One region of the Mesorhizobium sp. UC74_2 genome, then DNA from elsewhere that is predicted to be linked to it. Evidence: riboswitches for the same ligand, from Rfam matches in the RefSeq annotation. Region 1 holds a riboswitch; the other holds the start of a gene.
What was found. A riboswitch is a leader RNA that binds a small molecule or an ion and turns the genes downstream of it on or off. The one in region 1 is predicted to bind thiamine pyrophosphate.

Region 1 (15,009 bases):
GCGTTCAGGGCTGTCTCGCCATCACCGATCGAAAGGTAGCGGCGCGGCGCCACGGAAAGACCGGCCTCGGCGGCCGTGTTGGCGCCGAGGCGCGAAAGCAGGGCCACGACGGCGAAAGTGAGCAGGACCTGCAGCAGCGTCAGCGCAACCGCACGCGCTGGATCGAAATCGAAGCGCAACGCCTGATAGATGGCGACTTCCAGCGTGGTTGCGCGCGGCCCGCCGCCAAGGATCAGCACGATGGTGAACGAGGTGATGCACAGCATGAAAACGAGACCGGCGACACCGGGAAGCGCCTGCCTCAGCGCCGGCCATTCGATGAAGCGGAAGGCAGGGCGCACGCCCATGCCGAGTTGGCTGGCAAGCCGCCATTGGTCCGCCGGAATGGTCTGCAACGCTTCCAGGAAAAGCCGCACGCAGAGTGGCAGATTGAAGAAGACGTGGGCGACAAGGATGCCGGAGAGACCGTAAATGCCCGGCCAATCCTCGCCTGCGATCTTTGTCAGGAAAGGCGCGAAATAGCCGGCGCGGCCATAAAGAGTGAGAACCCCGAGTGCTGCAACGATGGCGGGCAGCGCCAGAGGCACCGCGAACAGGTGCAGAATGAAGTTGCGGCCAAAAAAACCGGGATGACGCGCCAGCGCTCGTGCCACGAACAATGCCGGTAAGACCGACAGGCAGGTCGACAGCACGGCCTGCCACAAGGTGAAGCGGACGACGCGAAGAAGATAGGAATCGAAAGCGGCAGCCGCGCCAGAAAAATCGCCGGCGCTTTCGATGGCAAGGCCAAGCAAAGCACCGCCGATCAGGACGGCGACAAAGGTCAATGCAGCGATCCCCGCGCCGACACGTCTGTCGCGCAATGCAGCGGGGTGTGCAGCCTGAGACAATGGTTTCGCCGTCGTTCCTATTTGCTCATCACGTTGAGCCACTCATCCACCCAGGCCTTGCGGTTTTTCGCAATCTCCTCGGGAGTGAAAGCCAGGGTCTTGACCGGCTTCACCAGTTTGTCGAAGGCCGGATCGAGTGGCTTGTCCATCTTGCTGGCCGGGAACATCCAGTTGGTTTCGGGGATCACATCCTGGAATTTCGGGCTGGTCATGAAGGCCATGAATTTCCCGGACAGCGGGTTTCTGGCGCCGGTGGTGGTGATGCCAGCGACCTCGACCTGAAGGTAATGGCCCTCGGAGAAGGAAGCTGCCTGGTAGCGATCAGTCTTTTCAGCGATCATATGGTAGGCGGGCGAGGTGGTATAGGACAGCACCATCGGCGCTTCGCCCTTGGTGAACAGGCCGTAGGCCTCGCTCCAGCCCGGCGTGACCGTGAGCACGCGGTTCTTCAGCTTCGCCCAGGCCTCTGGTGCCTTGTCGCCATACACCGCGCGCACCCACAGCAGCAGTCCAAGGCCGGGCGTTGAGGTGCGTGGGTCCTGGATGGCGATCTTCTGGGTCGCGTCGCCTTCGACCAGATCCTTGAGGCTGGCCGGCGGTGTCTTCAGCGTCTCTGTGTCATAGACGACGGCAAAATAACCGTAGTCATAAGGAACGAAGGTGTCGTCGTTCCAGCCGCCCGGCACGTCGGATGCCGCGGTTGCGCCATGCGGAGCGAACAGGCCAGTTGCCTTGGCATCCGCGGTCAGGTTGGTGTCGAGCCCAAGCACGATATCGGCCTTCGTGGCACTGCCCTCCAGCTTGACGCGATTGAGCAGGGCGACGCCATCCGCAACCGAGACGAAATCGACCTCGCAGTCGCAGTCCGCCTCGAACGCCTTCTTGACCTGGGGGCCCGGACCCCATTCAGCGGTGAAGCTCTCATAGGTATAGATGGTCAGCTTGTCTTTCGCGGTCGCCGGCAGCGTGGCGGCAGCGAAAGCGAGAGCGGAAACCAGGACAGACAGAGTTTTGCGCATAGGCGCCTCCTTCACTTCGTGACAAGGGAACTGGCGCTTTGGCTAAGCGTCTAATCCCTCCGCCGGTACAAACCGGATCAGGTTCAGCGGGTTGGCTTTTCGCCTCTCAGCCGGTTCGCGAAGCCGCGATCTGGCACCCCGTTAGAGCGGCCTGAGACATAGAGCGGGCGACGGTGGCGCGCAAGCGTTAGTTTGCCGGATGAAACGGGCAGGCTCCGCACGCCCTTCCGTTTCCGCATAGGGGCTGGTAAGGGCGACGCCCATGAGCACATTCACCCTTCTGCTTGGCGGCGAGGTCATCCAGACGCCGCGGCTCGAAGCCCAGGTCGCCGGCACGCGCGTGATCGCCGCCGACTCCGGCATCCGGCATGCGGATATGCTGGGGCTTACGCCTGAGCTGTGGGTGGGGGATTTCGATTCCGCACCAGCTCATTTGCCGCCGCATCTGGCGAAGGTGCCGAAGGAGCGGTTCCCGGCCGAGAAGGATTCCACCGATGGCGAGCTCGCCGTCTCGATTGCGCTTGATCTCGGTGCGGCGAAGCTGAATCTCGTGGGTGCCTTCGGCGGCGCCAGGGCCGATCATGCCTTCCTGCATCTGGCTTTGGCACTCAGCCTGGCCGAACAGGGGACAGACGTGCTCCTGACCAGCGGTGCGCAGGAAGGTATTCCGGTTCTGCCTGGCCGAACGGCGGCTTTCGATTATGCCGAAGGAACGTTGTTTTCCGTGCTTGGCTTCTCGAAACTCACCGGGCTCACGATCAAGGGCGCCAAATGGCCACTGAATGCGGTGGAAATGCCTTTCGGTTCGTCCCTCACCATCTCCAATGCCGTGCAAGGCAAGCTCGAAATAGCGCTCGGCACTGGCCGTGCGCTCCTGCTTGCTCATCCTTACCCACTTCCCGAAAGCTGACATGGCGCCGCCCCTTCTCAACCTGACTGGCATCAAACTGACCTTCGGCGGCACACCTTTGCTGGATGGCGCCGAACTCGTGGCCTCTCCCGGAGACAAGATCGCGCTGGTCGGCCGCAACGGTTCCGGCAAGTCGACATTGCTCAAGATCGCCGCCGGCATGATCGAGCCGCAGGATGGCGAGGTGTTCCGTCAGCCGACGGCAACCGTGCGTTACCTGCCGCAGGTTCCAGACATGGACGGTTTTGCCAGCGTGCGTGCTTATGTCGAAGCCGGGCTGGGGCCGGCCGACGATCCCTATCGCGCGACCTACCTGATGGAGCATCTGGGGCTCACCGGAGAGGAACGCCCTGCCGATCTTTCCGGCGGCGAAGCGCGGCGGGCCGCATTGGCCCGCGTCATGGCGCCGGAACCCGACATCCTGCTGCTCGACGAGCCGACCAACCATCTCGACCTCGCCGTCATCGAATGGCTGGAAGAGGAGCTGGCGCGCACCTCCTCAGCCTTGATCGTCATTTCCCACGACCGTCGTTTCCTGCAGCGCATCTCGCGTGCCACGGTCTGGCTCGACCGCGGCCAGACACGCCGGCTGGAAAAGGGCTTCGGCCATTTCGAGGAATGGCGCGATCAGGTTCTGGAAGAGGAGGAGCGCGACCAGCACAAGCTCGGCCGGCAAATCGTGCGCGAGGAGCATTGGCTGCGCTACGGTGTGACTGCACGGCGCAAACGCAACATGCGCAGGCTCGGCGAATTGCAGTCGATGCGCCAGCGTTTCCGCAGCCATCGCGGCGCAGAAGGCACCGCGACGCTGGTGGCCAGCGACGCAGCCGAATCGGGCAAGCTGGTGATCGAGGCCAAGAACATCGAGAAGAGCTTCGGCGATCTCACCGTGGTGAAGGATTTTTCGACCCGTATCCAGCGTGGCGATCGTGTCGGACTGGTCGGTGCCAACGGTGCCGGCAAGACGACCTTGCTGAAGATGCTGACCGGGGAGACGAAGCCCGACGCCGGCACGGTGCGGCTGGGAGTCAACCTCGAGATCGCTACTCTTGACCAGAAGCGCGAGGCCGCCGATCCGGATGAGACGCTGTCGCATTACCTGACGGACGGGCGTGGTGAAAACCTCGTCATCAATGGCGAGCAGCGCCATGTCGTGTCCTACATGAAGGACTTCCTGTTCAAGCCGGAACAGGCGCGTACGCCGGTGCGTGAACTTTCCGGCGGCGAACGGGCACGGCTGCTGCTGGCCCGCGTCCTGGCGCGACCGGCGAATCTGCTCGTGCTGGACGAACCGACCAACGATCTCGACATGGAAACGCTGGAACTGCTGCAGGAACTGGTGGCGGGTTTTGCCGGCACGGTCATCCTGGTCAGCCACGATCGCGATTTCCTCGACCGTACGGTCACCAGCGTGATCGCGCCCGACGGCGGTGGCCGTTGGGTGGAGTATGCCGGCGGCTATTCCGACATGCTGGCGCAGCGTGGCGGCACCAAGCTCGAGGACCGCAAGGCACGCAACGGCCAGTCTGCAGAGCCGAGAGCAGAGAAGCCACGCGCGGAGGTGCCCAAGGAGACGGCCAAAAAGCTCTCCTTCAAGCAGAAATTCGCCCTGGAAAATCTGCCGAAGAAGATCGAAGCGGTGACGGCATCGATCGCCAGGCTGGAAAACAACATCGCCGATCCGGCCTTCTACGAGCGCGACGCGGTTGGCTTCCAGAAGACGATCGCGGCGCTCGACAAGGAACGGGCCACACTCGCCGCACTCGAGGAAGAGTGGCTGGAACTGGAAATGCTGCGCGAAGAACTGGAAGGCTGAAGCGCTGTTCGGCTGATGCATCCTTATTCCGACAATCGGCAAAATCCGGCATTGATCTTGGCGGGGCGGATCGTGCTACCGTTGGCGAGTATTCGTTGGCTGACGGAGGAGGAGTTTCCATGGCAGAACCGACCGGGTGGCGTCACATGTCGAGCGCGCCGAAAGACGGCAGCCGGGTTCTGGTTACGGTGAGATCATCCGAGCAGGGACCTGCGGAAGTCGACGTCGCCTATTGGGCGAGGGCCGACCAGTTCGGCATGGAAGGATGGCGGGCCAATGATTCCTATCCCGGACATATGATCGAATATGCCGATCCCGAATTGAAATGCTGGATGCCGTTGCCGAGCGCCAACGCGAACACGAGTGCGCTGGCCGATATGCCGAGGCCCTGGGAAGGCAGCGAAGAGGAACTCTACGGCTCGGGCATCTAGGCCGCGAACCCACAAAAGCAGCACTCCGGTGTCGCGGATGTCGACATGCGGGTCGACTTCGGTACCTGGCATCTGCAACAGATTTTTCGCTTGGAAATCAACGACGCCGTCGCATCGCGAAACCTGGTATCCCGGCGACACGACGAAGCTTCAAACTCCTCTTGACTTAGAGTGCACTCTAACCGGTAGCTTTCTCTGCGTCGTGACGAAAGAAGGCGTTGATGAAGATTGGCGAGCTGGCAAAGCGTTCGGGACTGTCTGCCCACACCATCCGTTATTATGAGCGGATCGGGCTGCTTCCCCATGCCGACAGGGACCAATCGGGCCAACGTGACTACGACGCATCGATCCTGACCTGGATGGAATTTCTCGATCGTCTCAAGACGACCGGGATGCCTATACGGGAAATGCTGCGTTACGCGGCCTTGCGGGAGCGCGGCGGCGACACGGAAGCGGAGCGCGGCGCATTGCTCGAGCAGCACCGTGAGCGTGTCCGTGCGCATGTGGCCAAGCTGCAAGCCTGCCTTCTCGTCCTCGACACCAAGATTGCCGGATATGCCGGCATGAAACAGAGGATGAAGGACTATGACGCATCAATCCCCGAACGTCAGCGAAAGCCGGCTGGACCGCGGCAAGCGGGCGCTCGCTGAAATCGACGGCGAAGCCGGCCACAAGGTTATTGCCGCTCTGGCCGACGTCGCTCCCGATTTCGCAAACTACGTGTTCGAGTTCTCGTTCGGCGACATTTACAGCCGCCCTGGCCTCGACCTGCGCGCCCGCGAGATCGCGACCATCGCCGCGCTGACGGCGATCCGAACCGCGACCCCGCAACTGAAAGTCCATATCGAGGCGGGGCTGAATGTCGGGCTGAGCAAGGACGAAATCACCGAAATCATGATCCAGATGGCGGTTTATGCCGGCTTTCCCGCGGCGCTCAACGGGCTGTTTGCGGCCAAGGAAGTCTTTGCCGCCCGATTTCCCGTCCAGGAGGGCGAAGCGGCATGATTGAAGCTTCTCCGCTCCAGAGCGTCCCGGCACTCGATCCCACGTCATCGATCATGCTTAATGGATGGTATCTGGATCCCGTCCGGCGCGTAACCACATTTGCTGTATATATTATGAAGTACTTTCACAAGGCTGTGACATTGTTATAGCCTGATACAAAGCTGAGAAATCCAGTGCGTATCAAGGTGTTGCAGGCATGCGTATTCTTGAAGCTGGTTTGGGCTGTTTCAAGCGCGAGGAACCTTTTTTCCTCCTTTGCTGCCGCTTCATTTCGGCATCGCTGATCTGCATCTTCGCTTTCGGCACGCTGACGGCATTCCCGGCATTGGCCGACGAGTGCTCATCGCTGGCGCGCCAGATCCGCAGCAGCGGCAGTGGAGGCCTCAATCCGCAACAGGCCCAGCTGCGGCGACAGCTTGTCGCCATCCAGGCACTCGAGCGGCGGCGGCAGTGTTCGGGCAAGGGCTCCGGCGGGTTCTTCGACCCCTGTGGTGACCTTGCGCGCATGCGCGCCGATGTGCTGAGGCAGATGGCGGCCGCAAGCGGAGGACGCGACGCATCCGTTCTGCAGGCTCGTTACATCGCGCTTGGCTGTGTGCCGGAGCGACGCGAACGGCCGGCGCGCGATACCGCTTCGGGTCCGATGTCGATCGGCGGTGCTTCGATGCTCTATTGCGTACGGCCCTCGGACGGCTATTTCTTCCCGGCACCGAAATCGCAGTTCGCCAGGGATACAGACCTGAAGGAGACCACCGACCAGTGCCGCTTCATCTGCGATGATCCAGGCATGGAGGTATTCGCCCTGACCGATCCCAGCCTGGAAACCGATGAGATGATCTCGGTCGCCGAACGCAAACCCTACAAGGATCTGGCGACGGCGTTTCGTTACCGCGACGCCGCGGCGTTCAAGAGCTGCGACCTGCGACGTTACTACAGCCGGGTCAGCGAAATGCGCGCCCGCACGGTAACGCCGGGCAATATGGAAAACGCAGTCATTCCGCTGCCAGCGGGGAGGCCGGAACAGAATGTGTCGGAGCCATCGGCTGCCGGCGCGATGAACGGCAATTTACCCGCGCCCCTGGCCTTGATGGAAGAGCCTGCAATCAATCGAGCCGTGCGCATCGTCGGACCGGCCTTTCTGCCGGATCCTTGAAGACACCTGCCAGTCTTTTCGGGCAATCGGAGCAATGCAGCCGCCGCACGGCAATCTCGTGCTGTGTCATAAACGAATTGAACGGCGGCGGCTGACGCCAATGCTTGATGTCGCCGTTATTTCGTCCCACATCGGTCAGGATGAACAGTGACGCGCGGGAGCATGATGGTGGTGTGCTGTGGGGCTTGACCCCATCGCTGATCCTGCATGCGCTTATCATCGCGCTTCTGGTCTACGGTTCGTCGAGGCTTCCGCAACAGCATCCGGACGATGGAGCGGTCAGTGTCGTCATGGTGCCGCCGCCCGAACAAGTGAAGCCGGAACCGGTTCCGCCGCCAGAGACCAAGGTTGAAAAACCGCCGGAACCGAAGGTCGAAAAACCGGTCGAGCAGAAAGTCGAAAAGCCATCCCCGCCGCCGTCGTCCATCGAAGAGCTGAAGCCTGTTTTCCAGTACGGAGCCAAGGATTCCGGTCCAAGGCGATCCTTGGACGGCAACAGCGCGCAGGAAAGCTCGGCGTCGCCGACGAAGACAGAGGATCCGAAGCAGCCCGGTGCCGTGAAAGACAGCGAGAACAAAGCCGCAGCCGAGCCGGAGCGCCAGAAACAGGAAGACACGGCAAGCAATCGCGAAGCCGTTCAGGATGCAGCGAAGGATGGGAGTTCAGCGAAGCCTGACCAGCCAGAGGCCAAGGCGGCGGGTGCCGATGAACAGGAGGCCGTGACCGATGGATCCGGCGAAATAGAGCTTCCCGTGGCTGCAGCGGCGCCACAGCCCAGGCCGGCAAGAGGGCCGAAGCCGGCAAGCGCCGGCCCCAAAAAGTCAAGTTCCGCGGATGTGGCCGTCGCCGCGTCGCAAGGATATTCCAGCCTTCCGGGTGTCAGGCGGCTCTATTCGCTAGGCGCGACCGGCGATCCCTTCGCCGGGGCCTCGATGGACGGGGTGCCGCGTGATCAACGGGCGGGCAAGCTTTGCGCAAGCGCATTGCAGCAGCAACTTCTCGACGAAGGTTACTTTCCCGGATTGCTTCCATACCGTCTGCTCAAGTCGGGCAATGTCCTGGACGTTCCGGACGCCACCTTTCGCACGCGAACGGCATGGTACAGGGTGAGCTTCAGATGCGAGGTCGACGCCAATGCGACGCGGGTGTTGTCCTTTGTTTCCCGTACCGGAGCTCTTATCCCGCAGGCTGAATGGGCAGCCCTCGATCGGTCTGCCCGCAAACAAGATTTGTAAAGGTGCCAGGGGATCTGGTCGAGACCGCTATGGCTGCAGCGATCACCCGGACGTTTTCGCCTGCCAGGCCTTGAGTGCCTCGTCGAAGACCTTGTCGCCGGGCAAGCCCTTTTCCATGGTGATCAGCGCGCGCCGTCCCGATTTGTAGACGACTGGGATGTCGATCCATTCCTGGTTGCGCAGCAGGGTCAGGTTGGCATCCTGTCGGCCTTGGTGTCGTTCAGCGCGACCAGGAAATAGCCGTCGGCGATCTTGGCGGGCACGCCGATCAGCGGGCTGCCTGCTTCCTGCTCGGACGTCTTCATGGCGATGCGCAGCACATTGTCGATGCCGCCGCCTTCGAAGCCCTGCGGGGTCAGGAAGATCATCTCGATGATGTGGCTGGCCGGCAGGGTCTGGTCGGCGTTGCGGCGGATGGTCATGCGCAATTGCACGTCCTTGGCCGGCACCGTCACTTCGGCACGGATCGCCGGCTCTGGAGGCGCGTCGCCGCCCGGCGATTCCTGGACAACGGACCAGACGATGTTGCCTGGCTGGGCCGATCCTTCAGCCGAGCTGGTGCGTTCCTCGTAATAGATCGCCTTCTGGCCGACCGGGATTGCAGCCGGCTGGTTTCCTGCTTCCGGCGCGGGAGGCGTCGTTGCAGGAGTTGCCGGGGCTTCGGTGCCGGATGCCGGCGGTTGTCCCTGCGCCGGTTGTGTCTGGGCCGGCGGTGTTGCGGGTGGCGGCGTCGTCAGAGCCACGATGGACGTGCCTTCGCCAACGCTGGTGCTGCCTCCGGCGCGACCCGGGTCCGTCTCCTTGCCGTCGGGCAGCAGGCGCTGGGTGAGTTTCTGCGACTCGCCATTCTCCGCCGCTGGAGCGGGGGTCGGGCTGGTGGCCGTGTTCGGTTGAGTGGGCGCCGGTTCGGCGGGCTTAGCCGGTGTCGCCGGCTGCGCAGGCGTGTTGTCGGCGGTCTCCGTCTTGCCGAGGCCGAACATGTCCTTGAAGGCGTCCCTGTTCAGCCAGACGCCGTATCCACCGCCGCCCAGGACCGCGAGCGCCACGACTGCGGCGATGACGCGGCTGAACCCACGTTTCTGTTCCGGCTCCTCGATGTCGTCGAAGGTTTCGTCGGCGACATCGTCGATAGACTGATCCCTGAAGACCGAATCGTGGGTCACCCGTTCGGCTTCACGCCGCGTGTTGGCTTCGAAGGCCTGCGCCAGCGGGCGCTCGGGCGTTGGCTCTGTCGGTTTGCCAAGGTCGAAGATGGGTTTGGTTTCAGCCTTTGGTTTGGGCCAGACCGGCTCAAGCGCCGGTTGTGAGCCGAACAGGTTAGGCTCCGACTTTGGCGCGGGAGTGGATTCCAATTTTGGCGCGGGAGCGGGCTCCGGCTTCAGCGCGGGCTGGGTTTTCAGGTCAGGTTGACGTGCTTCTGGCAGCGGGCGCTGCCAGGAAGGCGGCGCAGAGCGTTCGTCCGTGCGAGCGGGCGCCGGCGTTTGCGGTGCAGGAACCGGCGTCTCGGTTTTCGTCGCAGGTCGCGCGTGGCTCTGCTGGGTCCGGTTGCGATCGATCGAGGAGAAGATGTTCTCGAGTTCCGCAAGGGGGTCGAGCGGTTGTGCCGTTTTTGTGTAGTCTTTTTCGACCGCGTCAATCGCATCCTCGAGCGCCTTGCGCTGACGATCGGCAACCGCGGCAGGCGGCGGCGGGTTGATCGCTGCGAGCTTGCTCTCGATGGTGGCGCGCGCCTTGTCGTAGACCTTGGCGCGTACGTCCGGCGTCGTCTCGCCGAGCCCATCGAGCGTCTTTTTCAGAACCGCAACGAAATCTGCCATGCTTCAATCGAACCTGTCGTTCGTTTCCAGGACAGGCCCCCGCAAATCAGTGGGCCTGTCAGGTCTTTGACAATTAATCTTCAAACGGATCGGTCACAAGTATGGTGTCGTCCCGCTCAGGGCTGGTGGAGAGGAGTGCTACCGGCGCACCGATCAATTCCTCGATGTAGCGCACGTATTTCACTGCCTGTGCCGGCAATTCGGCCCAACTTCTCGCCCCTGCAGTCGTTTGCGACCATCCCTCCAATGTTTCGTAGATCGGCTTAACCGCAGCTTGTGCCCGCATTGAGGCAGGCAGATAGTCTATCCGCTGGCCATCGAGTTCATAGCCGACGCAGACCTTGATCTCCTTCAGCCCATCCAGAACATCGAGCTTGGTCAGAGCGATGCCGGTGATGCCCGACGTCTTGACCGTCTGGCGCACCAGAACGGCGTCGAACCAGCCGCAGCGGCGCGGGCGACCGGTGTTGACTCCGACCTCGCGGCCGACCGTAGCCAGATGCCGCCCGACCTCATCGTCCAGTTCGCAAGGGAAGGGCCCTTCGCCGACGCGTGTCGTGTAGGCCTTGGTGATGCCGAGCACATAGCCGATCGCGGTCGGCCCGAGGCCCGAGCCGGCTGCAGCCTGGCCCGCCACCGTATTGGAGGAGGTGACGAAAGGATAAGTGCCGTGATCGTTGTCGAGCAGCGCACCCTGCGCGCCCTCAAACAGGATGCGGGCGCCGGTCCTACGCTTTTCATCCAGCACACGCCAGACCTGGTCCATGAAAGGCAGGATCTCGTCGGCGACGGAGGTGAGTTCGTCATGGATCGTCTGGGGATCGATCTCGTTCAAACCCATGCCGCGCCGCAGCGCGTTGTGATGGGCGAGCAGACGCTCGATCTTGAGCATCAGCGTTTCCGGCTCGGCGAGGTCGATGAGGCGGATCGACCGGCGTCCCACCTTGTCTTCATAGGCCGGGCCGATGCCGCGCCGGGTGGTGCCGATCTTGAGGCCTGAATTCCCGTCTTCGCGGATAGCGTCGAGCTCGCGATGCAACGACAGAATCAGCGGGGCATTGTCGGCGATGCGCAGGATTTCCGGGGTGATCGTCACGCCTTGATCGCGCAGTTTCTGCAGTTCCGTGATGAAGTGGTGCGGGTCGACCACCACACCATTGCCGATGACCGAGAGCTTGCCCTGCACAAGGCCCGAGGGCAGCAGTGCCAGCTTGTAACTGACGCCATCGATGACCAGTGTGTGACCGGCATTGTGGCCGCCATGGAAGCGCACGACCACATCGGCGCGGTCGGCCAGCCAGTCCACGATCTTGCCTTTGCCTTCGTCGCCCCATTGCGAGCCGACGACCACCACATTGGCCATGTCACTATCCCTTGCTCAACACCAAAAGCGGGCCTCGAAGCCCGCCACGACAGGCCCATATAGCCCCAAGCCCTCCGTTGCGCGACCCTTTCTTTGCCGTGAAAGGCATTCCTAGCCACAAGATTTTGGCCTTTTGCATCATTTACTTGCATGGAGCAGCACCATAGTCGGGTTGTCATCGTCCGGGCCGATCCGGCGGAGACTGCCGCATGCACCGCAAAGCCTATGTCCTGCTTCTTCTCACCACGCTGCTGTGGGGCGGCAACGCCGTGGCTGGAAAACTCGCCGTCGGCCATGTCTCGCCGATGACGCTGGTGTTCTTCCGCTGGGTGCTGGCCGTCGTCATCCTGCTGCCGATCGGCGGCCGCGCCTTCGTGGAAGACTGGCCGGTCATCCGGCGTCACCTGTTCCTGCTTCTCGTTCTCGGCGCGTGCGGCTTTTCGCTTTTCAATGTGATTTTCTATGCCGCGCTGAACTACACGACCGCGATCAATGTCTCGATCGAGCAGGCCAGCATGCCGATCCTGATCATTGTCGCGAACTTCCTGTTCTTTCGTCTCAGGATCGGCTGGCTGCAGGCGCTTGGCGTCTTGCTGACCATTGTCGGTGTCATTCTCACCGCGAGCCACGGCGATCCGACACAACTGCTGAAACTCAACCTGAACTTCGGCGATGCGATCATGCTGATCGCCGTCGTGCTCTACAGCGGCTATTCGGTCGGCCTGCGACTGAAACCCGCCCTGCAATGGCAGAGCCTGATGTTGGCCCTGTCGATCGCCGCACTCGTGGTTTCGGTGCCGTTCTTCATCTGGGAAGTCGCCAGCGGCACGGCCATCTTTCCCGATCCGGCAGGATGGGCGATCACACTCTACACAGCGCTCGGCGCGTCGGTGATCTCGCAGCTCACCTATATTCGCGGCATCGAGCTGATCGGCGCCAATCGCGCCGGGCTTTTCATCAACCTGGTACCGATTTTCGGCACCTTGCTGTCAATTCTGATCCTGGGTGAGGATTTTCACCTCTACCATGCCATAGCCTTGGCGCTGGTCTTTGGCGGCATCTGGCTGGCCGAGCATGGCAGCCGTCGCTCGGCTGCCTGAACGGTGTCTGCAATCGTCAGGGCTCATCGGCCGCTTGTCCTTTGCAGGATATGGCCTAGGTTGATGCGCGGAGACCCGACAAGGGAAGCTGGATATGCAGGAGGGGATCGGAGTTCGAGGCGGGACGCCGATGGCGAAACCGGTTCTGTTTCTTCGAGGCCTGCAAGGCTGGAGCCGAAGTGATCTCAGTGGTGACCTGTTCGCCGGCCTGACCCTCGCGGCGATTGCCATTCCCGAGCAGATAGCAACAGCCCGCCTGGGCGATTTCTCTCCGGAACTTGGGCTCTTCGCCTTCATTGCCGCCGTGCTCGCGTTCGCGTTGTCTGGTGCCAGCCGGCTCTTATCAGTGGGCGCGGATTCGACCATCACGCCGATCTTGGCCGGCGGACTTGCGCTGATCGCGACTTCGGGTTCGCCACATTATGTGACGATGGCCGCGCTGCTTGCGCTGATGGTAGGGGCGATCGTTCTGGTCGGCGGATTGCTCAGGCTGGGCTGGATCGCGGATCTCCTGTCCGTGCCGGTGATGGCCGGTTTTCTTGCCGGCATTGCCGTGCACATCCTGGTGTCGCAATTGCCGGAGCTGCTTGGCCTGCCGCCCGGCAGTGGCAATGTATTTCAGCGTCTGGCGGCTGTCAGGGCCGATCTCGGCCAAATCAATTTCTGGAGCCTGGTGCTTGGCGTCGCGGTGTTCGCGATTGTCAAGGGATGCGAGCGTATAAGCCCGCGCATTCCAGGCGCGCTGATTGCGCTGGCACTGGCTACGCTGGCCGTGACCGCACTCGACCTGACAATTCGCGGTGTCGCGGTCCTGGGTAGTCTGCCTGCGGGTCTGCCCGGTCTCGGCCTGCCGCAGGTGAGCTTCGACGACATGCGTACGCTGGTTCCGCTGGCTCTGCTGGTGGCGATCATCGTCATGGTGCAGACGGCTGCAACGACGCGCTCCTTCGCTGGTGATTCGGGCCGGCCTGCCGATGTGAATCGCGATTTCGTCGGCGTTGGTGCGGCCAGCCTGCTGTCCGGACTGGCGGGCGCCTTTCCCGTCAATGCCAGTCCGCCGCGTACGGCCATCGTCAGTGAGACCGGCGGACGTTCGCAGCTCTCCTGCCTGATCGCGGCGGCAGTCGTGCTGTTGCTCGTGCTGTTCGGGAAAAGCCTGCTGGCCAACGTGCCGCAAGCCGCGCTTGCCGGCATCCTGTTTTTCGTGGCGATGCGCATCCTGCGCTGGCAGACGTTCCTTGGCACGTTTCGCCAGGCGCCGCTGGAATTCGTGCTGATCATGATCACGGCGATTGCCATCATCGCCCTTCCGATCGAGGTTGGCGTGGCTATCGGCATTGGCCTTTCCCTGTTGCATGGCCTCTGGGGCATGACGCAGGCAAACGCGATCGAGTTCGAGAAAGTACCCGGCACATCGATCTGGTGGCCGCCGGGGGCCGAGCCCGCAGGCGAGCGGGTCCCCGGCGTGCTGGTGCTCGCGTTCCAGGCTCCACTTTCCTTCGTTAATGCAGAGAGGTTTGCTGAGGATTTCCGGACGATGATCGACGCCCGCGTCGTGAGACATGTCGTCTTTGAAGCAAGCAGCGTCATCGACATAGACTTCACCGCGGCGCAAGCCCTTCGGGCGATGATCGGGCATTGCCGAAAAGCCGGCATCTCCTTCCGGATCGCCAGGTTGGAAGCGGTACGGGCACAAAGAGCACTGGAGCGGTTCGGCATCGTGGCGATGCTGGGGCCGCACGCCATTTTCCGCAGCGTCGACAACGCCATAGCAGACATCATCACTGGCGAGCGGGACGGGCGTGAGCAGACGACGCCGCCATCAACCTCGGAAGGATGAACCATGCCACGGAACATCATCCCAGTCCTGCATCCGGTATCCGTCGCCGAATTGCGCCCGACACAAATGACCGTCGGCCTGCGCGAGGTGGCGCTCAAACGCAAGGAGCTGCGCGCGTTGGCGGCAGGCAAGAAGGACGATTTTCTCGGACTACATCTCATTCCTGCGGTGATCGGTCCAAAGCAGCGCCCCTTCGTCGTCGACCATCATCATCTTGCCCGCGCCTTGCATGACGAGGGTATCGGAAAGGTGCTGATCAGCGTGCTCGCGGATTTGTCGCGGCTCACCAAGGAAGAATTCCTGGTTTTCCTGGATAACCGTGCCTGGATGCATCCTTTCGATGCATCGGGGCGCCGGCGCGCTTACGAAGACTTGCCGAAATCGGTCGACAGGCTGGTCGACGATCCGTTTCGAAGTTTGGCTGGCGCGG
Region 2 (15,009 bases), 1.7 Mb from region 1:
GGGCAGCATTGTCGTCCGTGCCGTAGCCGCCCATGACCCAGAGAGCGATCTGGTCGGTTGCGTTCACGTCGAGGCGCACCTTGCCGGCCCATTCTTCCCAGCTCGGATTGTAGGCGATGACACCGGTGATGCCGCCCCAGCCCTGGCTGTACTTGGCGCCGACCACGACGTTCGGAGCGTAGCTGTCGATGGTGTTGTCGACGATGCCCGGAACCCAGTTGCCAGCCCCGTCCTTGACGAAGGTGTCGTAGCTGCCCGAGCCCTGTTCCAGCGAGACGATCGCCGAGAAGCCGTTGCCGGCGTCGAAGGTGTAGCTGATCAGGTTGGTGTCGAATTCGCCATAAGGAACGATCGTGTCCTGGATGACGTTGCCGGCATAACCGATGAAGGTGTCGTAGGCCGACTCGTCCTTGCCGACGCGCAGGCCGCCGAGCTGGATCCAGGCGAAGTTCAGCGAGACGTTCTTGTTGCGGGCATCGGCATTGCTGTTGTCGTTGCCGAAGTTGAAACGGGTCTCGGTGTAGGTCTTCAGGGTACCGAGTTCGGTCTCCTGGCCGGTCCAGGTCTTCAGCGTGAAGCGGGTGTTCTTGCCCCAGGTATCCTGTTCCTTGCCATTGAGACGGTCGTTGGTCTTGGCGCCGTCGAAGGTGCCGCGATCACCGAGGCTGGCATCGTAACGGACGTAACCGCCGACACGCAGGCAGGTCTCGGTGCCCGGGATGTAGAAGTAGCCGGCGCCGTAGACGTCGCAGATCTTGACGTATTCAGCGGGTTCCGGCTCGGCGACGACGACCGCGTCAGCGGCGCGTGCGCCGGAAACGGCAATCAAGGCCGCAGTCGAACCTAAAAGAAGCGTTCTGATGTTCACTGTAATCCCCTATCGATACTGGGTTCCGAGTACGTACGATCAATCTCGCACCCCGAATATTTTTAAGCTCAAATGTCATTGAATGATATTACGTGGCGTCACTTAAGTTGTTGTGTAGCCGAATAGCAACGAGAGATCACGTATTCGTGTTCTCGAACGAAGCATTGATTTCATATGAAACGATTTCAATATTGTGGTGTCTCGCATCTATTTGTTTGTCATGACAAATTCGTTTTGAATATTAATTTCGTTTTGCGTTTACTTTTAGTTGATCATCAAATGAAACGATTTCAAATGGACATAGTCAGCCTCCGAAACAATTTCGATTTCGCATCGGCGGAGGTTGCAGGCTGGCTTCAGCGATTTGCCGGCGCTGGTGGTGAGGGGCGGGCGGCAAATGATTCCGCTCACCTGCAACGCGCCCGGGAACACCTTCCGCAACGTCCGCGTGGCAAATTTGGCACGCCGCCCGGATTCCGCTGTGGATGGCGCATTTCGCGCTTGGCCTGTGTCGGCGCGATTTTCTAGAAGGCGGCGGCTGGCTTGCCGGCGCTGATGTCCCACTGTGGCACAAGCGTCACACAAGCCGAAACAAGCATCGTCCAGACACGCGAATGTGCGGAAACAACGCCACGAAGTGTGCGTTTCAACACATTCGTAACCGATCCTTTGCAGGACAATACAGAAGGCTCAACTTGAGATGACCTCCGTGAAAGCAGCGCTTCTGTCCTTCTTCATGCTGTCCGCAATCGTGATCTGCGGCCTCGGTATCTACTCGGCCGACGCAGCCAACAACCACCTCGCCGTCGACGGCTACGGCGTCGTCTCCGCCTCGCACTGACCGGCCTTCCAGGCTCGTTCCCGGCCGAAAGCATGGCCGGTGGTGCGTCCAGGCGCTTCGGTGCCTGGATCGAGCCGATGGCTTCGCAGGCTCCGGCGCATTTTTCCTGAAAATCCTATGATGGTGCAGGCGCCGTCGAACGGCGCACCACCAGTTCCGGCTCGAGCCGTACACGGTTGCTTTCCAGCGGCCGGTGGTTCAGTCGCGCGAACAGCATCTGGGCGGCGATCGTTCCCTGCCGCACGCCCTCCGTCTTGATCGTGGTCAAGGGCGGCGTCAGCCATCGCGCGAATGGCAGGTCGTCGAAGCCGACAATGGAAAGGTCGTCCGGAACGCGGCGGCCCATCTCCTGTGCCGCGTTGAGCACGCCGATGGCAATCGTGTCGTTGCCCGCAAAAAGCGCTGTGATGTCCGGGCGGCGCCGCAGCAGCGCGGTTGCAGCGGCGTGGCCGCTTTCGGCGCTGAAGTCGCCCTCCTGCACCGCATCGTCGTCCAGCGAAAGCCCATGCTCCTGCAGGCTGCGCTCGAGCGCTCTCAATCGCGCATCGGTCGCCACGAAACCGCGTGGAGAGAAGGTTATGGCACCGATCCGCTTGTGGCCGAGGCCGGCGACATGGTCGACGGCAGCCTTGATCGCCCCGCGCGTGCTGAAGGTTACCGAGACCTCTGAAGGGTGGCGTACCGAGCCGACGAGGACGACCGGGAAATTCTTGTCGATCAGGGAGATCAGCGCTTCGTCGCCGGCGCGTGGGTTGACAACGATCAGCCCGTCGATGCGCCGCGATTCCACCAGATTGTCATAGGCGCCGCCTTTGCCATGGGCCTCCAGCCCCTCGACCAGGACATGGAAGCCCATTTCGCGGTTGGCCTTTTCGATGCCGTAGAGAACCTGCGGAATATACTGGTCGACCAGCAGGATCGAGGGATCCGAGACCACCAGCCCTATGGTTTCGGTCAGGCCGCTCACCAGCATGCGCCCGGCTGAATTGGGCTTGTAGCCGAGTTCCGCCGCGGCCTGCATCACGCGTTCGCGGGTTTCCTTGCTGAGGACCACGCTTTCCGAGCGGTTCAGCACCAGCGACACCGTCGCACGCGATACGCCGGCGCGGCGCGCCACGTCATGACTGGTCACACGGCTGGAATTCATCTTCTGCCTCCGGCCGCTCGTGTCGTGCTGATTTTTCATCAGCGCGTTCAGTCGCTTCGCCCTTGCCATGACCTACAACCGCAGACGCGGCTTGACAACAACAGGTTTTCATCATTATCCATTACTAACACGTGTTAGGAATGAAAATTCATGGAGGCTAACACGTGTAATGATCGATTGGTGGAGATCGTATGTCGGGACGTGCGAGGACTGTGTCGCTACGCCAGAGGCGGCGGAAGGAGGCCCTGGTCGGCTATCTGTTCGTCGCCCCGGCGTTTCTCGGTTTCCTGATCTTCTACCTGTTGCCGACACTTCGCGCCGTCGAGATCAGCCTGACCGACTGGAACCTCATGCGCGCCCCGAAATTCGTCGGGCTCGGCAATTATGCGACGCTGCTTTCGGACGCGAATTTCTGGCATTCGGCCAGGGTGACGTTCGCCTACGTCCTCTACAACATTCCGCTGCAGACCGTGCTCGGGCTGCTGCTGGCAGTGCTTTCGGACCGGCTGGCGCGTGCCGTCTGGCTGCGGGCGATCATCATCGCGCCCTATCTGATTTCCAATGTGGTCGCAGCACTGGTCTGGATGATGATGCTGGACCCGATCCTGGGGCTCGTGAACGCATTCCTCACCTTCTTCGGTGCCGGACCGCAGGGATTTCTTGCCTCTCCGGATCAGGCGATGGTGTCGGTGGCCGCCATCTCCACCTGGCGGCACACGGGCCTGACCGCGCTGCTGTTCTATGCCGGCCTGCAGGCGATTCCCGCCCATCTCTACGAGGCGGCCAGGCTTGAAGGGGCAGGTGAGTGGACGATGTTCCGGCGCATCACCCTGCCGCTGCTGCGCCCGGTGCTGGCCTTCGTCGTGGTGACCAGCCTCATCGGTTCGTTTCAGGTCTTCGACGTCGTCGCTGTCGCGACAGCGGGCGGACCGTCCAATTCGACCCGCGTCATTCTCTGGTACATCTACGAGAATGCCTTCAAATTCAACAAGATGGGGTACTCATCGGCGATTTCCGTCGTGCTGTTTGTCACGCTGATCCTCATCACGCTGCTGCAGATGCGGGTGTTGCGGGCAGATCAGTCGGATCTGGATTGAGGCCTGCGATGAAGAAGCTCACCCCGCAGGCCGTCCTGGGTTATCCCGTCCTTGCCCTGTTCGTTTTCATATCGTTGCTGCCGCTGTGGATGGCGCTCAAGATCGGCCTCACCTATCCGGCCGATGTCTATACCAGCGCTTCGAGCCTGCTGCCGAACGCCTACACGCCCGGGAACTTCCTGCGCGTGATGGGCCTGCCCTCGACGATCGAGCTGTCGGCCTTCCGTGCCTCGCCGATCGACTTCATGCTGGCGTTGCGAAACAGCGTCATCTACACCGCGCTCACGGTCACGGGGCAGATCTTCTTTTCGGCGCTCGCCGGCTACGCCTTTGCCCGCATGAATTTCCCGGGCCGCAACAAGCTGTTCTTCGCTTTCCTGGCCGCCACCATCATCCCCAGCGTGGTGCTGTTCATCCCGAACTTCGTCCTCATCAAGCAGCTCGGTCTCCTGAACAGCTTTGCCGGGCTGGTTGCCCCGACGATCCTGATGACGCCCTTTGCGGTGTTTTTCCTGCGCCAGTTCTTCCTGTCGGCGCCGAAGGAACTCGATGAAGCGGCGCGGCTGGAAGGGGCTTCCCAGTTTCAGATCTTCTGGCGCATCGCACTGCCGATCCAGAAGGGGCCGATCGCCACGCTGGCGATCCTTTTGTCGATCAATTCCTGGAACGAGTTCTTCTGGCCCTTCCTGGTCGGGCGCGATCCCGGCGTTCGCGTCATGGCGGTCGCGCTGTCGGATTTCATGAGCCAGACGGGCAGGGGCAATCCAGACTGGAGCGGGCTGATGGCGGCGATCATGCTGTCGATCCTGCCCGTCATCGCCATGCTCATCATTTTCGGCCGGCAGATCGTGGAGTCGCTCCAGACGAGCGGCCTGAAATAGCCGGCCAGTCGTGAGGTCATAAAGTGGAGGAGAGACAATGAGAAAAAACCTGACAGGCGTTCTTGCCGCCGCAACCGCGTTGACTACGCTCGCACCCTCGTTTGCCCGGGCAGAGGACGTGACCCTGAACTATGCCATGTGGGACGCCAACCAGGCGCCCGTCTATCGCCAGTGCGCGGACAGGTTCGAGGCTGAAAATCCCGGCATCAAGATCAACATCAAGCAAGACAGCTGGGACAATTACTGGACCACGCTGAGCACGTCCTTTGTCGCCGGCACCGCGCCGGACGTGTTCGTCAACCATCTCAGCCGTTTCCCGGAATTCCTGGCGAACGGGGTGATGGATGACCTGTCGGACCGCATCGCGGCCGACAAGGTTGACATGAAGGCCTATCTGCCCGGTCTCGCCGAAAGCTGGAACAAGGACGACCGGCAATACGGTCTGCCGAAGGACTGGGACACGATTGCCCTCGTCTACAACAAGAAGATGGTCGCTGATGCCGGTGTCAGCGAGGAGGAGCTCAGGAACCTCACCTGGAACCCGAAAGACGGCGGTTCCCTCGAAAAGGTCGTTGCGCGCCTCAGCGTGGACCAGAACGGCAAGCGCGGTAACGAAGCCGGTTTCGACAAGTCCAGGGTTGCCGTCTATGGCTGGGCAACCAACACTGTGGATGGCTACGGCCAGACGCAATGGAGCTTCCTGGCTGTCTCCGACGGCTTCAAGCCGATCGATAAGCCGTGGGGCAAACAATATGGTTATGACAGCCCGGCGCTTGTCGAAACGCTGACCTGGATGCGCGACCTGGCCTTGAAGAAGGGCTACGCGCTCAGCCAGGAACAGACCGGCAGGCTGAACGCGACCGCGATCTTCGCGGCTGGCAAGGCCGCCATCGTTCCGGATGGCTCGTGGAACGTCTCCTCCTATCGCGACACCTCCAAGGCCGAGTTCGGCTTTGCGCCGCTGCCGCAGGGGCCTGAAGGCCGCCGCTCGATGTTCAACGGTCTGTCCGACAGCATCTGGTCCGGATCCCAGCACAAGGACGAAGCCTGGAAATGGGTGAAATATCTCGGCGGATCGGACTGCCAGACCATCGTCGGCAAATCCGGGGTCGTTTTCCCGGCTCGTCCCGAAGCAGCAAAAGCGGCCGAGGAAGCCCATAAGGCAAAGGGACTTGATGTGTCTGCCTTCGTCCAACTGGCAACGCCGGAAACCACTTTCCCGTTCCCCATCTCGGATCGCGCCTCGGAGATTTCGGCGATCCTGACGACGGCCATCGAGAACATCCTGCTTGGCAAGGGCGATCCGGCGGCCGTCCTCAAGGAAGCCAACGACCAGGCGAATGGCATGCTCTGAGCGTGATCCCGAAAAGTGGAACCCGGTTTTCGGATAAGATCACGCTCCGACAATGAAGCCGGACCGGTACCGAGCCTCCAACTCCTGACGCGCTTCCTCCCGCGGCAGGATCTTCCTCCGGCGTTCTTTCCGGACGCCGGAGGACCCTTCACAATCCCCCTCATCTTATCGAGAACCCGCAATGCGACGCCCAAAGATCACGTTCATCGGAGCCGGCTCCACCGTTTTCATGAAGAACATCATCGGCGATGTGCTGTATCGCCCCGCGCTCAAGAATGCTGTGATCGCGCTGATGGACATCAATCCCGAGCGGCTGCAGGAAAGCGAGGTCGTCGCCGGCAAGCTCGTGCAGGCGCTTGGCGCCAATGCGACCATTGAAACTCACTCCAACCAGCGCAAGGCCCTGGAAGGGGCGGATTTCGTCGTCGTCGCCTTCCAGATCGGCGGCTACGAACCTTGCACCGTGACCGACTTTGAGGTCCCCAGGCAATTCGGCCTGCGCCAGACCATCGCCGACACGCTCGGCGTCGGTGGCATCATGCGCGGCCTGCGCACCGTGCCGCATCTGTGGGCCATCTGCGAGGACATGCTGCAGGTCTGCCCCGACGCGATCCTGCTGCAATATGTGAATCCGATGGCGATCAACACATGGGCGATCGCCGAGAAATATCCTTCGATCCGGCAGGTGGGGCTGTGCCATTCCGTTCAGGGCACTGCCTATGAACTGGCGCGCGATCTCGATATCCCGGTTTCGGAAATCCGCTACCGCGCCGCGGGCATCAACCACATGGCGTTCTTCCTCACCTTCGAACATCGCCAGGCGGACGGCAGCCATCGCAACCTCTATCCCGACCTCGTGCAGGGCTATCGCGAAGGGCGCTTCCCGAAACCAAGCCACTGGAACCCGCGCTGTCCGAACAGGGTCCGCTATGAAATGCTGACGCGGCTCGGCTATTTCGTCACCGAAAGCTCCGAGCACTTCGCGGAATACACGCCCTATTTCATCAAGGACGGCCGTGCCGACCTCATCGAGAAATTCGGCATCCCGCTCGATGAATATCCGAAACGCTGTGTCGAGCAGATCGCCCGCTGGAAGGAGGAATCCAAGACATTGAAAGGCGCCGGCACGATCGACATCAAGGAGAGCCACGAATACGCCTCCTCGATCATGAATTCGGTCTGGACCGGCGAGCCGTCGATCATCTACGGCAATCAGCGCAACAACGGCTCGATCACTTCGCTGCCGGCCAATTGTGTCGCGGAAGTGCCTTGCCTCGTCGATGCAAACGGTATCCAGCCAACCGTCGTCGGCGATCTGCCGCCACAACTGACGGCGCTCATCCGCACCAACATCAACGTGCAGGAACTCACCGTCCGGGCGCTGACGACCGAAAACCGCGACCATATCTACCATGCGGCGATGATGGATCCGCACACCGCGGCCGAGCTCGATCTCGACCAGATATGGACCCTCGTCGACAGGCTGATCGCGGCGCATGGCGATTGGCTGCCCGCATGGGCACGCGGCTGAGCGGCGCCGCATCGCGGGCAATTCGCAAAACAACCGGAGCAGCAGTTCGACCCCATGACCTTTCTCAGGATCGATCACGTCACCAAGCAGTTCGGCTCCCTTCAGGTCGTCAAGGGAGTGTCGATCGAGGCCGGGAAGGGTGAGTTCGTCGTCTTCGTCGGCCCCTCGGGTTGCGGCAAGTCGACCCTGCTTCGCATGATCGCCGGCCTCGAGGAGACCAGCGAGGGCACGATCTCGATCGACGGCGAGGATCTGACCCATGCCGATCCGGCCGATCGCCATGTCGCGATGGTGTTCCAGTCCTACGCGCTGTTCCCGCACATGTCGGTCTTCGACAACATCGCCTTCGGCATGCAGATCAACAAGGTGCCGAAGGCCGAGATCAAGGCGCGTGTCGCGGAGGCCGCCCGCATCCTGCAGATCGAGCCGCTGCTCGACCGCAGGCCGAAGCAACTCTCCGGCGGCCAGCGCCAGCGTGTCGCCATCGGCCGCGCCATCGTGCGCAAGCCCAAGATATTCCTGTTCGACGAGCCTCTCTCCAATCTGGACGCCGAGCTGCGCACCCAGATGCGTGTCGAGATCGCCAAGATCCATCGCGAGATCGGGGCGACCATGATCTACGTCACGCACGATCAGGTCGAGGCCATGACGCTCGCGGACAGGATTGTCGTCCTGCGTGGCGGCCTGGTGGAACAGATCGGCACCCCCATCGACCTCTACGACAATCCGGCCAATCTCTTCGTTGCCGGCTTCATAGGCAGCCCGCGAATGACCCTGTTGTCCGGCAAGGTGGAAAGCATTTCGGCGGATGGGATGCAGGTCGCTTGCCCGGCTTTCTCGCGACCGCAATCCATTCCCGGGCCGTTTGCACGGCCGCTGGAAACGGGCAGCCAGGTCACGCTCGGCCTGCGTCCGGAAGCCATCAGGATCGATGCCGCGAATCCGGTGTTCAGCGCCAGGGTGGAAATCACCGAAAATCTGGGCGGGTCCACGCTCATCTATGCCGTGGCCCCGGACGGCACCGCGCTGATCGTGCCGGCGCAGGAGCGCACGGCGGTTCGTTCCGGCGACACGCTGCCGCTGTCCTTTTCCACAGCCCCGCACGTGTTCGATGCGCAGGGAAACAACCTTCGTTTGCCCTAGGGCACGATCTCGAAAAGTAGCAGACCTTTCGGATTGAGATCGCACGACAAAACAAGGAAATGGAGCGGAACGCCGGTTCAGCTGATCGCATTTCGCGCAAAGGCCGAGGGCGTCCAGCGCTGGCGTCCTCTTGCCTTCTGCTCAAACCCCTGTTGACAAAAAGCCTGCTTGAGGTCCACCCTTGAGGCTCACCAGGGGGGTCCCGACAAGGGGCTGAGATACTGCTGTAACGCGCAGTGACCCGTTGAACCTGATCCAGTTCATACTGGCGTAGGGACGGTGGGAACACTTCGCGGGCCGGCATTTTTCGGCTTCGGTTTCGGGCAAGAATGCCCGTATTTCATTCAGCGAAGCGCCACTTCCTCCTCATGCGCGAACTGGGTCTCCGTCACTCGAGGAGGCTCGCTCATGAATATCCATACCCCGACCGTCACCGTTGGCGAATTGCCGGCATCGCGCAAGGTCTACAAGCCGGGCGTCATCCATCCCGGCCTGCGCGTGCCGATGCGCGAAATTTCCGTGCATCCCACCGCCGGCGAGCCACCCGTCACGGTCTATGATTCCTCCGGCCCCTACACCGACATCAGCGTGCAGACCGATATCGAGCGCGGCCTGCCGCGCCTGCGCGAGGAATGGGTCGTGGCGCGCGGCGATGTCGAGCGCTACGAGGGCCGCCTGGTCAAGCCGGAGGACAATGGCTTCGTCTCCGGCGAGCGGCTGACGCCGGAATTCCCGGTGCGCAACCAGCCGTTCCGGGCCAGGGACGGACGCGCCGTCACCCAGCTCGCTTATGCGCGCGCCGGCATCATCACGCCGGAAATGGAATTCATCGCCATCCGCGAGAACCTCGGCCGCCAGGCGGTGCACACCAAACTGCAGCGCGACGGCGAGAGTTTCGGCGCGGCGGTTCCCGACTATGTCACGCCGGAATTCGTGCGCGACGAGGTGGCGCGTGGTCGCGCCATCATCCCGGCCAACATCAACCATCCGGAAGCCGAGCCGATGATCATCGGCCGCAATTTCCTGGTCAAGATCAACGCCAACATCGGCAACTCGGCCGTCACCTCGTCCATGGCCGAGGAAGTGGAAAAGATGGTCTGGGCGACCCGCTGGGGCGCCGACACGGTGATGGACCTTTCCACCGGCCGCAACATCCACAACATCCGCGACTGGATCCTGCGCAATTCACCGGTGCCGATCGGCACCGTGCCGCTCTACCAGGCACTGGAAAAGGTCGGCGGCGTTGCCGAGGACCTCAGCTGGGAGGTGTTTCGCGACACGCTGATCGAGCAGGCGGAGCAGGGGGTGGATTATTTCACCATCCATGCCGGCGTGCGGCTGCCCTACATTCCGCTCACCGTCGACCGCGTCACCGGCATCGTCAGCCGCGGCGGCTCGATCATGGCCAAGTGGTGCCTCTACCATCACAGGGAAAGCTTCCTCTACGAGCACTTCGAGGAGATCTGCGATATCTGTCGCGCCTATGACGTGTCGTTCTCGCTGGGCGACGGGCTGCGGCCAGGCTCGATCGCCGACGCCAACGATGCGGCGCAGTTCGCCGAGTTGGAGACGCTGGGCGAGTTGACGCAGATCGCCTGGGCCAGGGATTGCCAGGTGATGATCGAAGGTCCCGGCCATGTGCCGATGCACAAGATCAAGGAGAACATGGACAAGCAGCTCGCCGTCTGCGGTGAGGCGCCATTCTACACGCTCGGGCCGCTCACCACGGACATCGCGCCGGGCTACGACCACATTACCAGCGGCATCGGCGCCGCGATGATCGGCTGGTTCGGCACCGCCATGCTCTGCTACGTGACGCCGAAGGAGCATCTCGGCCTGCCCGACCGCAACGACGTGAAGGTCGGCGTCATCACCTACAAGATCGCCGCCCACGCCGCCGACCTCGCCAAGGGCCATCCCGCCGCCAAGGTTAGGGACGACGCTCTGTCACGCGCACGCTTCGAGTTCCGCTGGGAGGATCAGTTCAACCTCTCGCTCGATCCCGAAACCGCGCGTGCGTTCCACGACGAGACCTTGCCCAAGGAAGCGCACAAGGTGGCGCATTTCTGCTCCATGTGCGGGCCGAAATTCTGCTCCATGCGCATCTCCCACGACATCCGTGCCGAAGCGCAGAAGGAGGGCATGGCGGCGATGGCGGAAAAGTTCCGCGTCGGTGGCGATCTCTACCTGCCGCTCGATTCCGTCGACACCGTCGATGTGGCTGCTTCCTTCGAAGCATCGGAGGCGGGGGCCGACCAGCCATGAAAGCGCTGGTCAAGGGAGCCGGCGTCGCCGGGCTGACGCTGGCCCTCGAGCTGGCGTCGCGTGGCGCCGACGTCACCGTCATCGAAAAGCGGCATCGCCTTGCCGGCAGCGCGTCCTGGGCTGCCGGCGGCATGCTGGCGCCCTGGTGCGAGCGCGAGAGCGCGGAGGAGGCGGTCGTGACGCTCGGCCGCCTGGCGCTCGACTGGTGGGATGCCGTGCTGCCGGGGCATGTCGTGCGCGCCGGCACGCTGGTGGTGGCTCCGGCGCGGGACGCGGGCGAGCTCGACCGTTTCGCGCGACGCACGGCCGGGTTTTCGGCGATCGGCGAAGAGGCCGTTGCCGCACTCGAACCGGATCTTGCCGGCCGGTTCCGGCGCGGGCTGTTCTTCGGCGAGGAAGCGCATCTCGATCCTCGTCGTGCCCTGATTGCGCTCAAGGACAGGCTGGTCGGCATGGGCGTGCGCTTCGAATTCGGCTATGGCGCGGTGCGGGTTCCGGAAACCGTCGACATCGAGGCCGACTGCACCGGCATCGCAGCAAGCGTCCCGGGACTGCGCGGCGTGCGCGGCGAGATGCTCCTGCTGCATGCGCCCGATGTCTCGCTGGCGCGCCCCGTCCGGCTGCTGCACCCGCGCTTCCCCGTCTATGTCGTGCCGCGCGCCGATCACCTGTTCATGGTCGGCGCGACGATGATCGAAAGCGACGCCAATGAACCGGTCACCGCGCGTTCGATGATGGAACTGCTCGGCGCCGCCTACGCGCTGCACCCGGCTTTCGGCGAAGCCGAGATCGTCGAGGCCGGTGTCGGCGTGCGTCCAGCCTTCGCCGATAACCTGCCGCGCGTCAGCCGCGACGCAAACCGGGTCTCGATCAACGGCCTCTACCGCCACGGCTTTCTGCTGGCGCCGGCAATGGCACGGCAGGCGTCCGAACTGATCTTCAATTCGCAAAGGGAGCTTGCCGATGCGGCTCATCATTAACGGCGAAAGCCGCGAGGTCGACGCCGGCACGCTGGCGGGCCTGCTCGCCGAACTCGACTATGCAGGCGGCTGGCTGGCAACGGCGCTCAACGGCGAAGTGGTGCCGGCGAGGGAACGCGAGACCTGCCGGATCGCCGATGGCGATTGCATCGAAATCCTGTCGCCGATGAAAGGAGGGTGAAGCCATGCTCGAACTCTATGGACAGCAGTTCTCGTCGCGCCTGCTGCTTGGCACCGCACTTTATCCGTCGCCGGCGATCATGGCCGATGCGGTCAAGGCTGCGAAGACCGAGATCGTGACGGTGTCGCTGCGTCGCGAAAGCGCCGGCGGCAGGACCGGCGGGCAGTTCTGGTCGCTGATCCAGTCACTCGGCGTGCGCGTGCTGCCCAACACCGCCGGCTGTCACTCGGTGAAGGAGGCCGTCACCACGGCGCAGATGGCGCGCGAGGTCTTTGCAACCAACTGGATCAAACTGGAGGTCATCGGCAACCACGACACCTTGCAGCCGGATGTGTTCGGCCTGGTCGAGGCGGCACGCATCCTGAGCGATGATGGCTTCGAGGTGTTTCCCTACACTACCGACGACCTGGTCGTGGCCGAACGATTGCTGGAAGCCGGCTGCAGACTGCTGATGCCGTGGTGCGCGCCGATCGGTTCGGCGCGCGGGCCGCAGAATGTCGATGCACTGCGCTCGCTACGCGGGCATTTCCCAAATGTGCCGCTGATCGTCGATGCCGGCATCGGTCGCCCGTCGCACGCGGCCGAAGTCATGGAACTCGGCTACGACGCCGTGCTGCTCAACACCGCCGTCGCCAGGGCGGGCGATCCGGTGGCGATGGCCGGCGCCTTCGGCAAGGCGATCGAGGCAGGGCGGGAAGCGTGCCTTGCCGGTCCGCTCGAACCGCGCGACATGGCCGTTCCCTCCACCCCCGTCATCGGCTTGGCAGCCTTCTCATGAAACTCGACCCGTTCTACCTCATCGTCGATTCCGCCGCCTGGATCGAGCGGCTGGTGCCGCTTGGCGTGAAGCTGTTGCAACTGCGCGTCAAGGACATGCCCGCCGAGGCGCTACGCGCCGAAATCCGTGCCGCCAGGGCAATCTGCGAACGCCATGGCTGCCAGCTCGTCGTCAACGACTACTGGCGACTCGCCATCGACGAGGGCTGCGACTTCGTCCATCTCGGCCAGGAGGATCTGGCCGAAGCCGATGTCGGGGCGATCCGCCGGGCCGGGTTGAAACTGGGCTTGAGCACGCACGATCATCTTGAACTGGAAACCGCGCTGGCGGCCGGGCCCGACTATGTCGCGCTGGGCCCGGTCTATCCAACCATCCTGAAGGCCATGAAATGGGCACCGCAAGGCCTCGACCGCATTGCCGAATGGAAACGCCGGGCGGGTGAATTGCCCCTCGTCGCCATCGGCGGATTGACCGTCGAGCGCATCCCGGGTGTCTTCGCGCAAGGTGCCGACAGTGCCGCCGTCGTCACCGACATCACCCGCAATGCCGATCCGGAGGCGCGTACCCGCGAATGGCTGGCGGCCACGGCATCATGGCGGTGACGCCCGACCGGCATGTGCTGGTCGTCGCCGGTACGGACTCCAGCGGCGGCGCCGGCATTGCGCGCGACGTCGAGACGGTCGCGACGTTCGGCCTGCGCGCCTGCCTCACGGTCACCGCCGTGACCGTGCAGACCCACGGCGCCGTCGAGCGGGTCGAGCAGATGCCGCCGGACCTGATCGCCGCGCAAATGTGCGCCGCCTTTGCTTCCAACGCGATGGCAGCGGTCAAGATCGGCATGCTGGGCAGTGTGGATGCCGTAACCACCGTTGCTTCCGTATTGGCCAGCCGCCTGCCGCTGCCGGTGGTACTCGATCCTGTCCTGGCCTCGACATCAGGCCGCGCGCTGCTGCCAATGGATGCGGTCGAGGTGCTGAAACGCCGGCTGATGCCACTGTGCACGCTCGTCACGCCCAATCTGCCTGAACTGGCGCTGCTGAGCGGCAAACCGGTTGCGACAGACGAGGCGGGCATCATTGGACAAGCAGGGTCGCTGTTCGAAAGCGGCGTGGCAGCCTTGCTGGTCAAGGGCGGTCATGCCGAAGGCGATCGTTCAGTCGACCTGCTTCTGCGCGCTGGCCAGAAACCGTCACGCTTCGAGGCACCGCGCCTCGATGTCGGCATGCGCGGTACCGGCTGCATGCTGGCCAGCGCCATCGCTGCCGGGCTGGCCTTGGGTGATGATCTGGATGCGGCAATCGGCAGGGCCAAGGATCATGTTTTCGGGAAGTTAAGCGAGGCGATGCCGCGCGACTTCCCTTCTCCCCTTGAGGGAGAAGGTGGCTCGGCGCGCAGCGCCGAGACGGATGAGGGGTGCTGGAAGAAATGAGGCGATGCGGCCAGTTGGAGCGTTCGCACTCCGTCCAACACCCCTCATCCGACCTCGCCCAAACGGCGGCAAAGCCGCCGGGGCTCGGCCACCTTCTCCCACAAGGGGAGAAGGAACCGCCGCGCTACCCGATGATCCGGTGAGGGGGCAGGAAAAGGCTACGCGGCTTCAGTCACTATCCGCTTGTCCGCACCATCGACGACCAGTGCCGTCAGCCTGCCGCTCTGGTAGGCGGCGGTGTCGACATTGACGCGGTTGGGCATCAGCTCGGCTTCCGCCTGCGGCGTGTGGCCGTGCACGATGACCTTTTCGTAAAGCCCGGGATGATCGAGGAAGATGGAGCGGACCCAGATCAGGTCGTCATGCGCCTGCCGGTCGAGCGCGATGCCGGGACGCACGCCGGCGTGGCAGAAGAAGAAATCACCGAACGAAACCGAATAGGGCAGGTCGTGCAGGAACTGTTTCTGCTCGGGCGACACCGCGCTGACGAGATCCTTCCAGCCTTGTTCGAGCG

Region 2: another riboswitch for thiamine pyrophosphate. It lies ahead of thiC (phosphomethylpyrimidine synthase ThiC); the one in region 1 lies ahead of thiB (thiamine ABC transporter substrate binding subunit).

What each region holds. Positions count from the first base shown of each region.
Region 1 is NZ_CP170562.1:5,877,018-5,892,026, forward strand. Features, by position in the region: gene thiP (thiamine/thiamine pyrophosphate ABC transporter permease) at 1-890, opposite strand, end outside; gene thiB (thiamine ABC transporter substrate binding subunit) at 908-1,909, opposite strand; TPP riboswitch at 1,947-2,060, opposite strand; gene ACFJIU_RS28705 (thiamine diphosphokinase) at 2,172-2,819, shown strand; gene ACFJIU_RS28710 (ABC-F family ATP-binding cassette domain-containing protein) at 2,821-4,635, shown strand; gene ACFJIU_RS28715 (hypothetical protein) at 4,755-5,066, shown strand; gene ACFJIU_RS28720 (MerR family transcriptional regulator) at 5,288-5,716, shown strand; gene ACFJIU_RS28725 (carboxymuconolactone decarboxylase family protein) at 5,652-6,071, shown strand; gene ACFJIU_RS28730 (DUF2865 domain-containing protein) at 6,268-7,224, shown strand; gene ACFJIU_RS28735 (DUF930 domain-containing protein) at 7,365-8,459, shown strand; gene ACFJIU_RS28740 (hypothetical protein) at 8,648-10,276, opposite strand; gene ACFJIU_RS28745 (adenylosuccinate synthase) at 10,350-11,639, opposite strand; gene ACFJIU_RS28750 (DMT family transporter) at 11,849-12,739, shown strand; gene ACFJIU_RS28755 (SulP family inorganic anion transporter) at 12,870-14,579, shown strand; gene ACFJIU_RS28760 (ParB-like protein) at 14,583-15,009, shown strand, end outside.
Region 2 is NZ_CP170562.1:4,128,758-4,143,766, reverse strand. Features, by position in the region: gene ACFJIU_RS20105 (porin) at 1-868, opposite strand, end outside; gene ACFJIU_RS20100 (hypothetical protein) at 1,043-1,396, shown strand; gene ACFJIU_RS20095 (hypothetical protein) at 1,569-1,709, shown strand; gene ACFJIU_RS20090 (LacI family DNA-binding transcriptional regulator) at 1,825-2,856, opposite strand; gene ACFJIU_RS20085 (carbohydrate ABC transporter permease) at 3,048-3,953, shown strand; gene ACFJIU_RS20080 (carbohydrate ABC transporter permease) at 3,962-4,834, shown strand; gene ACFJIU_RS20075 (ABC transporter substrate-binding protein) at 4,872-6,188, shown strand; gene ACFJIU_RS20070 (alpha-glucosidase/alpha-galactosidase) at 6,370-7,719, shown strand; gene ACFJIU_RS20065 (ABC transporter ATP-binding protein) at 7,774-8,862, shown strand; TPP riboswitch at 9,046-9,157, shown strand; gene thiC (phosphomethylpyrimidine synthase ThiC) at 9,271-11,127, shown strand; gene thiO (glycine oxidase ThiO) at 11,124-12,107, shown strand; gene thiS (sulfur carrier protein ThiS) at 12,091-12,288, shown strand; gene ACFJIU_RS20045 (thiazole synthase) at 12,293-13,066, shown strand; gene ACFJIU_RS20040 (thiamine phosphate synthase) at 13,063-13,668, shown strand; gene ACFJIU_RS20035 (hydroxymethylpyrimidine/phosphomethylpyrimidine kinase) at 13,659-14,495, shown strand; gene ACFJIU_RS20030 (metallophosphoesterase) at 14,654-15,009, opposite strand, start outside.